2 regions of the Microbispora sp. NPDC088329 genome follow, and region 2 is predicted to be linked to the other one. Evidence: riboswitches for the same ligand, from Rfam matches in the RefSeq annotation. Region 2 holds a riboswitch; the other holds the start of a gene.
The links. Region 2 has a riboswitch for cobalamin ahead of AB0O28_RS09845 (CbtB domain-containing protein). Riboswitches for the same ligand answer to the same signal wherever they lie in the genome.
Positions count from the first base shown of each region.

Region 1 (5,258 bases), on a different contig from region 2:
CTCGCTGCCGAGGTAGGGGATGTACGGCGTGCGGCCCAGCAGCGCGTAGTCGTGGACCGTCATGTCGGGCGGCAGCGCCGGGCTCTGCGGGGCGTAGGCGATCAGCCGGGCCCGCCGCCGCGGGCGCAGGCCGTCCACGGCCGTCCCGTCGACGAGCACCTCGCCCTCCTTCGGGACCAGCCCGGCGACGGCCCGCAGGAGCGTGGACTTGCCCGCGCCGTTCGGCCCGATGACGGCCAGCCATCGGCCGGGCGCGGCCGACAGCGTGACGTCCGTGAGCACCCGCCGCCCGCCGAGCGTGACGCCCACGCCGCGCGCCTCGATGGCCGGGACACCCCGGCCGCTCACGTCTCCACCCGCCGGGTCAGGCGCAGGACGGTGACGAAGAAGGGCGCCCCGACGAACGCGGTGACCACGCCGATCGGCAGTTCGGCCGGCGCGAGCACCGTACGCGCGATCGTGTCGGCCAGCACGAGGAACGCCGCGCCGCCGAGGAACGACAGCGGCAGCACGATCCGGTAGGACCAGCCGGCGAGCCGCCGGACCACGTGCGGCACCACGATCCCGACGAACGCGATCAGCCCGCTGACCGCCACCGCCGCCGCGGTGGCGAGCGAGGCGGCCAGCAGCACGACGAAGCGCACCCGCGCCGCGCGCAGGCCGAGGCTGACCGCCTCCTCGTCGCCCACCGACAGCACGTCGAGCAGCCGCCCGTGCAGCAGCATGACGACGGTCGACACCACGGCGTACGGCGCGATCATGCGGAGCTGGTCCCAGCCGCCGCCGACGTCGCCGAGGATCCAGGCGTAGATCCGCTGCAGCTCCTCCACCTTGAGCTGCTGCACGAAGGTCTGGATGGCGGTGAGGAACGAGGTGACCGCGACCCCGGCGAGCACGAGCGTCGCGGTGCCGCCGCCCCGGCCCGCCGTGTGGCCCAGCGCGTACGCGAGGAACACCCCGCCGACGGCCCCGGCGAAGGCGGCGATCGGCACCGCGGTCACCCCGGCGTCGCCGCCGAGGAAGACCACGACGAGCGTCACGGTGAGGCCGGCCCCGGCGGCCGCCCCGAGCAGGTAGGGATCGGCCAGCGGGTTGCGGAACACGCCCTGGTAGCCGGCCCCGGCCGTGGCGAGCAGCCCGCCCACGACGGCGGCGAGCAGCACCCGCGGCACCCGGAGCTGGAACAGCAGCCCCTCCTCGACCGGTGCGAGCCCCGAGTGCACGGACACCAGCGGCAGCCGGTCGAGCAGCGCCAGCGCGATCGCGCGGGGCGACAGGCCCGCCGCGCCCGCCATCACGCCGACGGCGAGACTGGCCACCAGCACGGCGGACGCGACGAGCAGCGCCCGGCCTCGTGGCCGTGCCGCGGGGGTCCGCGTCACCACAGGATCAGCTCGCCGCCTTCTGGACGGCGTCGCTGACGGCCTGCGCGAGGTCGGCGACGCGGGGCCCCCAGCGGGAGGCGATGTCGTCGTCCAGCTCCACCACGCGGCCCTTCTTCAGCGCGGACAGGCCGGACCAGCCAGGCCGCTTGGCCAGCGCGGCGGCGTTCTGGCCGCAGCACTTGGTGTCGCCGAGGAAGATCAGGCCGGGGTCGGCCTTGGCGATGAACTCCGCCGACAGCTTGGGGTAGCCGCCCGCCGCGTCGGGCGCCTCGTCGGCGATGTTCTTCAGCCCGAACAGGCTGTAGACCTGCCCGATGAACGTGCTCGACGTCGCCGCGTAGGGCGTGGTGTCCAGCTCGTGGTAATACGTCAGGTCCTTGCCCTTGGGCGCCGCGGCGACGAGCGCGTCGATCTTCTGCTTGACGCCGCTCGCCACCTCCTCGGCCTTGTCCGCGTTGCCGGTGGCCGCGCCGAGGTCCCTGATCTGGTCGTAGGTGTCGTCCAGCTTGGTCGCGGCGGGTTCGAGCAGCACCGGCACACCGACCTTGCCCAGCCCGGCGACCACGCCCTCCAGGTCGTTGGCGAGCACGACGAGGTCGGGCTTGGCGGCGACGATCGCCTCGACGTTGGGCTTGAACCCCGACAGCGACGTCTTGGGCGCCTCGGGCGGGTAGTTCGACTGGTCGTCCGCCGCCGTCACCTGCGCGCCCGCACCGATCGCGAACAGGATCTCGGTGGCCGTCGGGGACAGCGACACGATGTGCTCGGGCTTCTTCTCGATCGTCACCGCGCCGTTGCCCGCCTGGATGGTGACGGGGAAGGCGCCCTGTCCCCCGCTGTCCGGGGTGCTGTCCGTGGCGGCGGGGGTGGGGGTCGCGGACGTGGCGGCGCCGTCGGTCTGGCCGCAACCGGCCAGAGCGAGCACGCCCAGCACCACACCCGCGACGGCCGTGCGTACGGGCCTCACGAGGTCCTCCATCAGGGGGAATGCCGGGAATCGAGGGACCCGCTGGAAGCGACGGATCACCCTTTTCCACGAGGGTCGATGGCGTCGGCGCGCAGCGCAGGCGACCTGGCTCGTCCCCGGGGGCGGGGAACCACAGTTGCGGGACAGCGCCGGGTTCTCACCGGACTTCGCTGCGTGGCGCGCGTCGGACGCAACGGTACCAATCCCTCACATGGCGTCCACCCCCGCCCCGCCCCCGGGCTCCGCCCAGCAGGCACGTCGCGAGACGGCCGCACACCTGGGCTACGACCGGCACAGCCCTGCCGGCTGCAATGCGACAAGCACCGTCCTGGGCATCCGGACGGCCAGGACCGCCACGGCGAGCCCGCCGCCCCCACCGGCGGCGGCCGCTCGTCAGGACGGCGGCGGCCGCCGGCCGCACCAGGCGTCGGCGCAGGTGAGGACGTGATAGGTCGGGGTTCTCCTGCCATCGATCGTGCCGTACCAGACGATGCGCGCGCGTCGGTCGGGACCGATGGCGACGTCCACCTCGCCCACGTGGGACGTGGGAACCAGGTGGGTGACGTCTCTCCCCACGCAGTCGTCGTCGCGGCAGGACAGGACGGCTACCGGCGGGTCGGCCGCGTCGTATCCGGCCAGAACGGGACGGCCGGCCGGATCCAGGGCCAGGCCGGGGGCGCTCCGCGTGACCAGCTCGGAGGCCGACACCGTCCGCGGGGTCCCGGAGCAGGACGGATCGCGGCAGATCATGATCGTCGTGTCCCCGGTGCCGCCGCCGTTGTGGACGATCACCGGTCTGCCGTCCGGCCTGACGGCGACCTGGAGCCGCAGATCGTCGAAGGACCTCCGGGGGTCGTACCGTGGCGAGGACCTGTCGGACATGTCGAACGCGCGAAGGGCCGGGTGCCCGCATGCCACGGTGTCGCAGATCGCGATGGTGGCCTTCCCCGTGATCAGGTCCGCGTATGCGATCACCGGGCGCCCGTCCGGAGACGCCGCGACGGCGAGGGCGCGGGGCTTGTGGTTCATGACGTCGCCCGCGACGGTGAGGTCTCCCACCGTGATCGTCCGGGGGTGGACGCAGGCGAGGTCCGGGCACCGCGTGAGCGTCACGCGCGCGGGAGTCGGGTACCGGTCCGCGGAGACGGGGGTGATCGAGGCGACGGCGATGCCGCCCCGCGTCGCGACCGCGGTGGCGTTCACCGGGGCCACGTCCAGCCGGAGCACGTCGCCGGGCGCCGTCCTCAACGGCGGGCCGGGACGCCACGTGCAGCCGTCGGGCCGGCAGGAGAACAGCTGGAGCTCCCGCCGCCGTTCGACCTCATCGGGCTCCCTCACCCAGCCCGCGAACACCACCGAGCCGTCGGGGGTGACCGCCGCCCCGGACTGCTCCTCGAAGAAGACGTCCAGGATGACGGTGGTCTGCGTGCCGCAGGTGCCGTCGCCGCAGAACGTCACCTCCTGGAACCCCCGGTCGCGGATGACGATCGGAAACCCGCGAGGGCCGAAGACGATCTGAACCGGTCCCGGGCCGCCCTTGCCGGAACCCGAACCGGGGTCCTCGCCCGCGATCTCGTTGTCGGTCACGCCGGTGAGCGGACCGGCCACCGCGTAGCCGCCGTACAGCAGGCCGGGCAGAAGCACCAGCCCGACCGGCCACCAGCGGGTGCGCCGCCCGCCGGGTGCGCCGCCGGTCGCGGTCGCGGACCGCCCGCGCCCATCCCTGTCCCTCCGGATCGCCAGGGCTCCCCAGCGCGCCTGATTCTTCCGATGGAGCCGCGCGTAGCAGCAGCCGAGCACCGCGGCCTGGAACGGCAACAGCAGGATGGCCGCCGTCATCCGCAGGGCGTCGCCGATCTGCACGCCGGTCGGGACGGGGAGCGCCGCGCAGAGGAGGTGCAGACCGAGCTGTGCCAGGCCAGGAACGGCGGCGAAGGCCACCACGATCGTCCGGATCGTCCACCAGTAGTCGTAGGCCGCCAGACGGTACGCCGTCGTCAGCGGGGGAATCCGGTCGGGCAGCGCCGTCCAGGCGAGTACGGCCGGGAGCGCCAGGAGGACGAGCAGCACCCCCAGGATCTCCGCCGCGACGATCGATCCCGTCCCATGGGCCACCACGGCCATGACGCCGGCCTGCACGGCGAGAATCACCACGAGATTGACGGTGAGCAGCAGCACGGCGTGCGGGCGCCGGAGAACGGCCAGCACGGCACGCCCCGCCGGCAGGGGGCGGCCCTCGATGTGGCCCACCACGAGGTGGCTGCCGGCGGCCAGGCAGGCGAACCCTGCCACGAAGGCCGTCAGCACGAGTCCGGCGAAGATCCATAGGACGGCCGGTGAGGGCACGAGGAGCACAGGAGCTCCGTTGACGAAGGAGATCCGGTGGCCCAGAGCCACCAGTGCGGCCACCAGCGCCACGAACGGCGGGACGAGGACCAGGGCGCACACCGCCAGCAGGTGCCGGTAGAGACCGACGGCCGTGCCGTACATGATGCGCAGGCCGCGAAAGCCCTTCAACCGGTCGAACGCGTCATCCGGCCAGGCGGCGGGCGACCCCGTCGCGCTCACCGGCGTTCCGAGACTCATGTCCCTCCTCGGTGGTGTCCGGGCGTTTCGTTCAGGACTTCAGGCAGTACGGGTCGGCGCAGGTGAGGACGTGATAAGCGGGCGTCCCCCCGCGATCGGGCGTGCCGTACCAGACGATGCGCGGGCGGCGGTCGGGGCCGACGACGAGGTCGAGGGGGCCGAACGCGTTCGCGGGGACGAGGTGGGTGAGCCGGCGACGGGCGCAGCCGGTGTCCTCGCAGGCCAGGACGGTCACCCGAAGGTCCTCCGTGTCATAGCCGGCCAGGATCGGACGGCCGGCGGCATCGAGGGCCAGGCCGGGAGAGCTCCTCGTGGCGATC
Region 1 is NZ_JBFBIP010000021.1:43,552-48,809, forward strand. Features, by position in the region: gene AB0O28_RS30890 (ABC transporter ATP-binding protein) at 1-348, opposite strand, end outside; gene AB0O28_RS30895 (iron ABC transporter permease) at 345-1,382, opposite strand; gene AB0O28_RS30900 (ABC transporter substrate-binding protein) at 1,390-2,352, opposite strand; cobalamin riboswitch at 2,430-2,566, opposite strand; gene AB0O28_RS30905 (hypothetical protein) at 2,746-4,938, opposite strand; gene AB0O28_RS30910 (hypothetical protein) at 4,970-5,258, opposite strand, start outside.
Region 1: it holds a riboswitch for cobalamin, as region 2 does, so the genes downstream of both, AB0O28_RS30900 (ABC transporter substrate-binding protein) here and AB0O28_RS09845 (CbtB domain-containing protein) in region 2, are expected to answer to the same signal.

Region 2 (5,258 bases):
TTGGCGATCGGCCTGGTGGAACCAGGTGAGGAGGAGCATCTCGTCGCCCGCCGTCACCCCGTCGAGGGCCTCCGCGACGGCCGTGTCGATTTCCAGCCAGGCGTCCGGCGCGCCCTCGCGCCCCTGCCGCGGCGCCTCGGCACGGTCGGTCAGCACGGACTGTACGACGCCGACGGGCCGCACGGTGAATGTCTCGGTGAACGCCTCGGGCTCGCTCATGATCCGTTTCCTTCCTGACGATGGATCACCACGATGTCATCCGGTGCCGACATCTCCGGACCGTTCCGCGGGAATGCCCACGAAATGGACGTCGAGGCGGGCACGTACGCGTTGGGGCCGAGGTCCGGCCGGCTCCTGGTCCTCACCGGCCGGGCCGGGCTGGGCGCCAAGGCCGGGCATGACCTCACGATCGAGGTCACCCGGTGGCGGGGCGAGGCGGTGGTGGCGCCGGACGACCTGGCGGGCTGCCGGGTGGCGGTGGAGGCCGAGGTGGCCTCGATGCGGGTCCGGGAAGGCACGGGCGGGGTCAAGCCGCTCACCGACTCCGATCGCGTCGACATCGAGAAGAACATGCGTGACAAGGTCCTCAAAGCGGATCAGCACCCGCTGGTCACGTTCCGGTCGACCCGGGTCGTGGGCGAACCCGAGGCGTTCCGCGTGGAGGGCGAGCTGACAATCATGGGCGCCACTCGGCCGGTCACGGTGGACGGGGCGTTCGCGGACGGACGAGCGCGCGGCCGGGCGACGGTCGTGCAGTCCGAGTGGGGCATCCGCCCCTACTCCGCGTTCTTCGGCGCGCTCAAGCTGCGCGACGAGGTCGAGGTCATCTTCGACGTACGGCTGGGGGAGGGGCGGGGCTGACATGTGTGATGCTTCGGGCACCATGGATGCGTGACTGTGGTGCGCGACGCGGGAATTGCCGAGCGGTGGGGCTTGCTGGCCGATCTCGTGGCCGACGGCGAGGTGGTGGTCCTCAGCGGGGCCGGCCTGTCGACCGAGTCCGGGATCCCGGACTACCGGGGGGAGACCGGCCGCAGGCGCAGGGCCGACCCGATGACCTACCAGACCTTCGTGAACAGCGCGGCCGCCCGCAGGCGCTACTGGGCGCGCAGCCACCTGGGATGGCGTCACATCGTGGACGCCGCGCCGAACACCGGGCATCGCGCGGTGGCCGAACTGCAGCGCCGCGGCCTGGTCGCCGGGATCATCACGCAGAACGTGGACGGTCTGCACCAGGCGGCGGGTGCGCACGGGGTCGTCGAACTGCACGGCAGCCTGCATCGGGTGCGCTGCCTGGCCTGCGGGCACCGCACCTCGCGGTACGCGCTCGACCGAAGGCTGCGCGCGGCCAACTCCGGCTGGCGGGCCCGTTCGGAGATGATCAATCCGGACGGCGACGCCGTTCTGGCGGTGGACGAGATCGAGACGTTCCGCACGGTGGACTGCGAGGGCTGCGGCGGCGTGCTCAAACCCGACGTGGTGTTCTTCGGCGAGAACGTGCCGCCGTCACGGGTCGAGGAGTGCTACGCGCTGACCGAGCGGGCCGGTCTGCTGCTCGTCCTGGGATCCTCGTTGACCGTCATGTCCGGATACCGGTTCGTCCGGCGCGCCGCCGCCCGCTCGATCCCCGTCGCGATAATCAATCAGGGGCCGACCCGGGGCGACGGCGAGGCGCTGATGACCTTCGACGCCCCCCTCGGACCGGCCCTCACCTCTCTCCTGGAGGCCCTCCGCTAGTTGAGAGGAGTCAGGCTGTTCCGGCCGGACGCAGTCGTGCCTCGGCACGGACGCCCTGACGCAGGGAACGCTCGGTGAGGCCGCCGAACAGCAGTCCGATGGCGGCCCACAGGGCGAACTGGACGCCGAACGACGACACCCTGAACCACCAGAGGGTGTCGGCGGGGAAGTCGCCGGACACCTCGTTGATCGAAGGCAGCAGGGCGTACGAGACGCCCACGAGGACGGCGTAGACGACGATGCCCGCGAGGGTCGCGTTCCAGCCGCCCAGCCGGGGCGACAGGGCGCGGCCCGCGTACGTCGCGACCGCGGCGGCCAGCAGCGCGACCAGGATCATCGTGAAGTACAGCGCGGTTCTGCGGCCGATGGTGTCGGGGTTGCCGACGGCCGGGGGATTGGGCGGGTACTTCAGGATGGGGGTCACGTACACGACGACGAATCCGGCGGCCGCGACGACGAGGGCCGTGGCGCGGGCGCCGAGGGCGCCGAGGCGTCCGTGGGCCACGGCGTACGCGATGGAGAAGAAGCCGCCGAGTGCGGCGCCGTAGACGAGCAGGGCGGTCAGGAGGCCGGCGGTCTCCTGGACGGTCCGGCTGACGAGTTCGTGTTCGTGTGCCTCCCCTGTCGCGGCGGCCTTGGCCTCCTCGAGCGAGATGGCGGCGGCGACTTGGGGTTCGCCGGCGAACCAGGCCACGACGTACGCGAGCAGCGCGGCCACGAGGCCGACGAGCATGCCGCGCACCAGCAGGGAGCGCATGGTGGGCATCCGGCGGGCCTCAGTGGCAGGGGAAGCCGAGGAGGTGGCGGCCGTCGTGCACGAACTCGTGCACGGTGTGCCCGCTGATGAGGTGGGTGGCGCCCTGCTCCGCGCCGACGAAGTAGATCAGGATGAGCCCGACCACGGCGGCGAAGACCGCCCAGGGCAGGATCTCGCGCACGGGGATGGTGACCGGCAGGGGCCGGGATACGGGAATGGCCGGCTGAGCCATGATTTCTCCTCACGGGGTGCCTCGCCCCGGTGATGGAGGACAACGGGTCAGTGTCCTGACTCCCGGGTCATCGTGTCGCCCGACCTTCCAGCCGTCTCGGCCGTGGTCACAAGCGGGGGACACTCCCCGGTCACAGTGGCGGGACCGTCCTGGATTCGCACCAGGTTCCTGCACACCGTCGCCTCTGTCTGTAATTGTCCCCTAGAGCGTGCACCGTCTGCAAAAGTACGTCAAGCCGTGGTCCATACTCGTGACCTATGAAGCGCGTCCTCATCATCGGCATCGGCGCCGGGGACCCAGCCCACCTCACCTTCCAGGCCGCCGCGGCGATCGCCTCGGCGGACGTGTTCTTCCTGCTCGACAAGGGTGCGGAGAAGGACGGCTTGGTGCGGCTGCGGCGCGAGCTGATCGCGGCCCACGCGCGGGAGCCGTATCGGGTGGTGGAGGCACGCGACCCGGAACGCGACCGGACGAGCGGCGCCTACGTGGAGGCGGTGGCCGACTGGCGGGCCCGCCGGGCGGAGGTCTACGCGCGGCTCATCGCCGACGAGGTGCCCGAGGACGGCGTGGGCGCGTTCCTCGTCTGGGGCGATCCCGCCCTCTACGACAGCACGATCGCCATCGTCGAGGACGTCCTGGCCAGGGGCGGAGAGCCGTTCGACTACGAGGTGATCCCGGGGATCAGCAGCGTGTCGGCGCTGGCCGCGCGGCACCGCGTCAGCCTGACCAGGGTCGCGAGGCCCCTGCACATCACGACCGGCCGCCGCCTGCCCGCCGACGTCGAGGCCGCCGACGACATCGTGGTGATGCTCGACGCGGGATGCGCGTTCGCCGACCTGCCGCAGGCCGCCGACGCGGACGTCTACTGGGGCGCCTACGTCGGGACCGAGGACGAGATCCTCCTGGCCGGGCCGGTGCGCGAGGTCGCCGGCGAGATCCGGCGGCGCAGGGCGGAGGCGCGCGCGGCGCACGGCTGGGTCATGGACACCTACCTGCTCAGGAAACCCGCTCGATGAGGCCGGTGTCGGTCGTCGGGATCGGCGCGGACGGCTGGGCCGGCCTCACCGACGCCGCGCGCGCCGAGCTGACCGCCGCGGACGTCGTGGTCGGGTCGGCCAGGCAGCTCGCGCTGTTGCCCGCGTCGGTGGCCCCCGAGCGGGTGCCGTACCCGTCGCCGCTGGTCGCGGGGTTGCCGGGGCTGTTCGACGCGCACGCGGGACGCGCGGTCGTGGTGCTGGCGAGCGGCGATCCCATGTTCTTCGGGATCGGCGCGACGCTGGCCCGGCTGCTCGGGCCCGAGCGGCTGCGCGTGCTGCCGCACGTGTCGTCGGTGACGCTGGCCTGCGCGCGGCTCGGCTGGCCTGCAGAGGGCGTCGAGACCGTCAGCCTGGTCGGGCGTCCGCTCGCCACGCTGACCGCCGCGCTCGCGCCGGGCCGCCGCGTCCTCGTCCTCAGCGCGGACGCGGGCACGCCCGCGCGGGTCGCCGCCCTGCTGACCGAGCGGGGATACGGGGCGAGCCGCGTGACCGTCCTCGGCGATCTCGGCGCGGCGACCGAGTCGCGCCATGACGGCACGGCCGCCGACTGGACGGGCGCCGGCCGGCCGGGCGCCGAGCCGATGCCGGCCCTGAACATCGTGGCCGTGACCTGTGCCGACGTCCCTGACACCGTGCCACTGGGGAGGGCTTGCGGGCTTCCGGACGACGCGTACGAGTCGGACGGGCAGCTGACCAAGCAGGAGGTGCGCGCGGTCACCCTGGCCAAGCTGGCGCCCCTGCCGGGCGAACTGCTGTGGGACGTGGGGGCGGGTTCGGGGAGCGTGGCCGTCGAGTGGCTGCGCGCCCACCCCTCGTGCCGGGCCGTCGCCGTCGAGCGCGACCCCGTGCGGGCGGACCGCGTCAGGCGCAACGCCGACGCGCTGGGCGTGCCGCGCCTGCGGGTCGTCACCGGCGCCGCGCCGGACGCGCTCCACGGGTTGCCGGCCCCGGCGGCCGTCTTCGTGGGCGGCGGCGTGACGAGGGCCGGCGTGGTCGAGACCTGCTGGGACGCCCTCGCCCCGGGCGGGAGGCTGGTCGCGAACGCCGTCACCGTGGAGTCGGAGGCGGTCCTCGCCACGTGGCACGCGCGGCTCGGCGGCGACCTCGTGCGGTTGTCGGTGCAGCGCGCCTCGCCGGTGGGCGGCTTCACCGGGTGGCGTCCCCTGATGCCGGTGACCATTTGGACGGCGCGGAAGGAGCGCGAGCAGTGACGGTTCGATTCATCGGTGCGGGGCCCGGCGCGGCCGACCTCATCACGGTGCGCGGGCTGCGCGCCCTGCAGGCGGCCCCGGTGTGCCTGTACGCGGGGTCGCTCGTGCCACGCGACCTGCTCGCCGACTGCCCGCCCGGCGCGCGGCTCGTCGACACCGCCGACCTCACCCTGGACGAGATCATCGCCGAGATGACGGCGGCGCACGCCGCCGGGCTCGACGTGGCCCGGCTGCACTCGGGCGATCCCTCGCTGTTCAGCGCGGTCGCCGAGCAGATGCGCAGG
Region 2 is NZ_JBFBIP010000003.1:526,657-531,914, reverse strand. Features, by position in the region: gene tsaA (tRNA (N6-threonylcarbamoyladenosine(37)-N6)-methyltransferase TrmO) at 1-219, opposite strand, end outside; gene AB0O28_RS09860 (YceI family protein) at 304-861, shown strand; gene AB0O28_RS09855 (NAD-dependent protein deacetylase) at 892-1,737, shown strand; gene AB0O28_RS09850 (CbtA family protein) at 1,748-2,503, opposite strand; gene AB0O28_RS09845 (CbtB domain-containing protein) at 2,514-2,726, opposite strand; cobalamin riboswitch at 2,754-2,959, opposite strand; gene cobF (precorrin-6A synthase (deacetylating)) at 2,984-3,742, shown strand; gene cbiE (precorrin-6y C5,15-methyltransferase (decarboxylating) subunit CbiE) at 3,739-4,974, shown strand; gene cobM (precorrin-4 C(11)-methyltransferase) at 4,971-5,258, shown strand, end outside.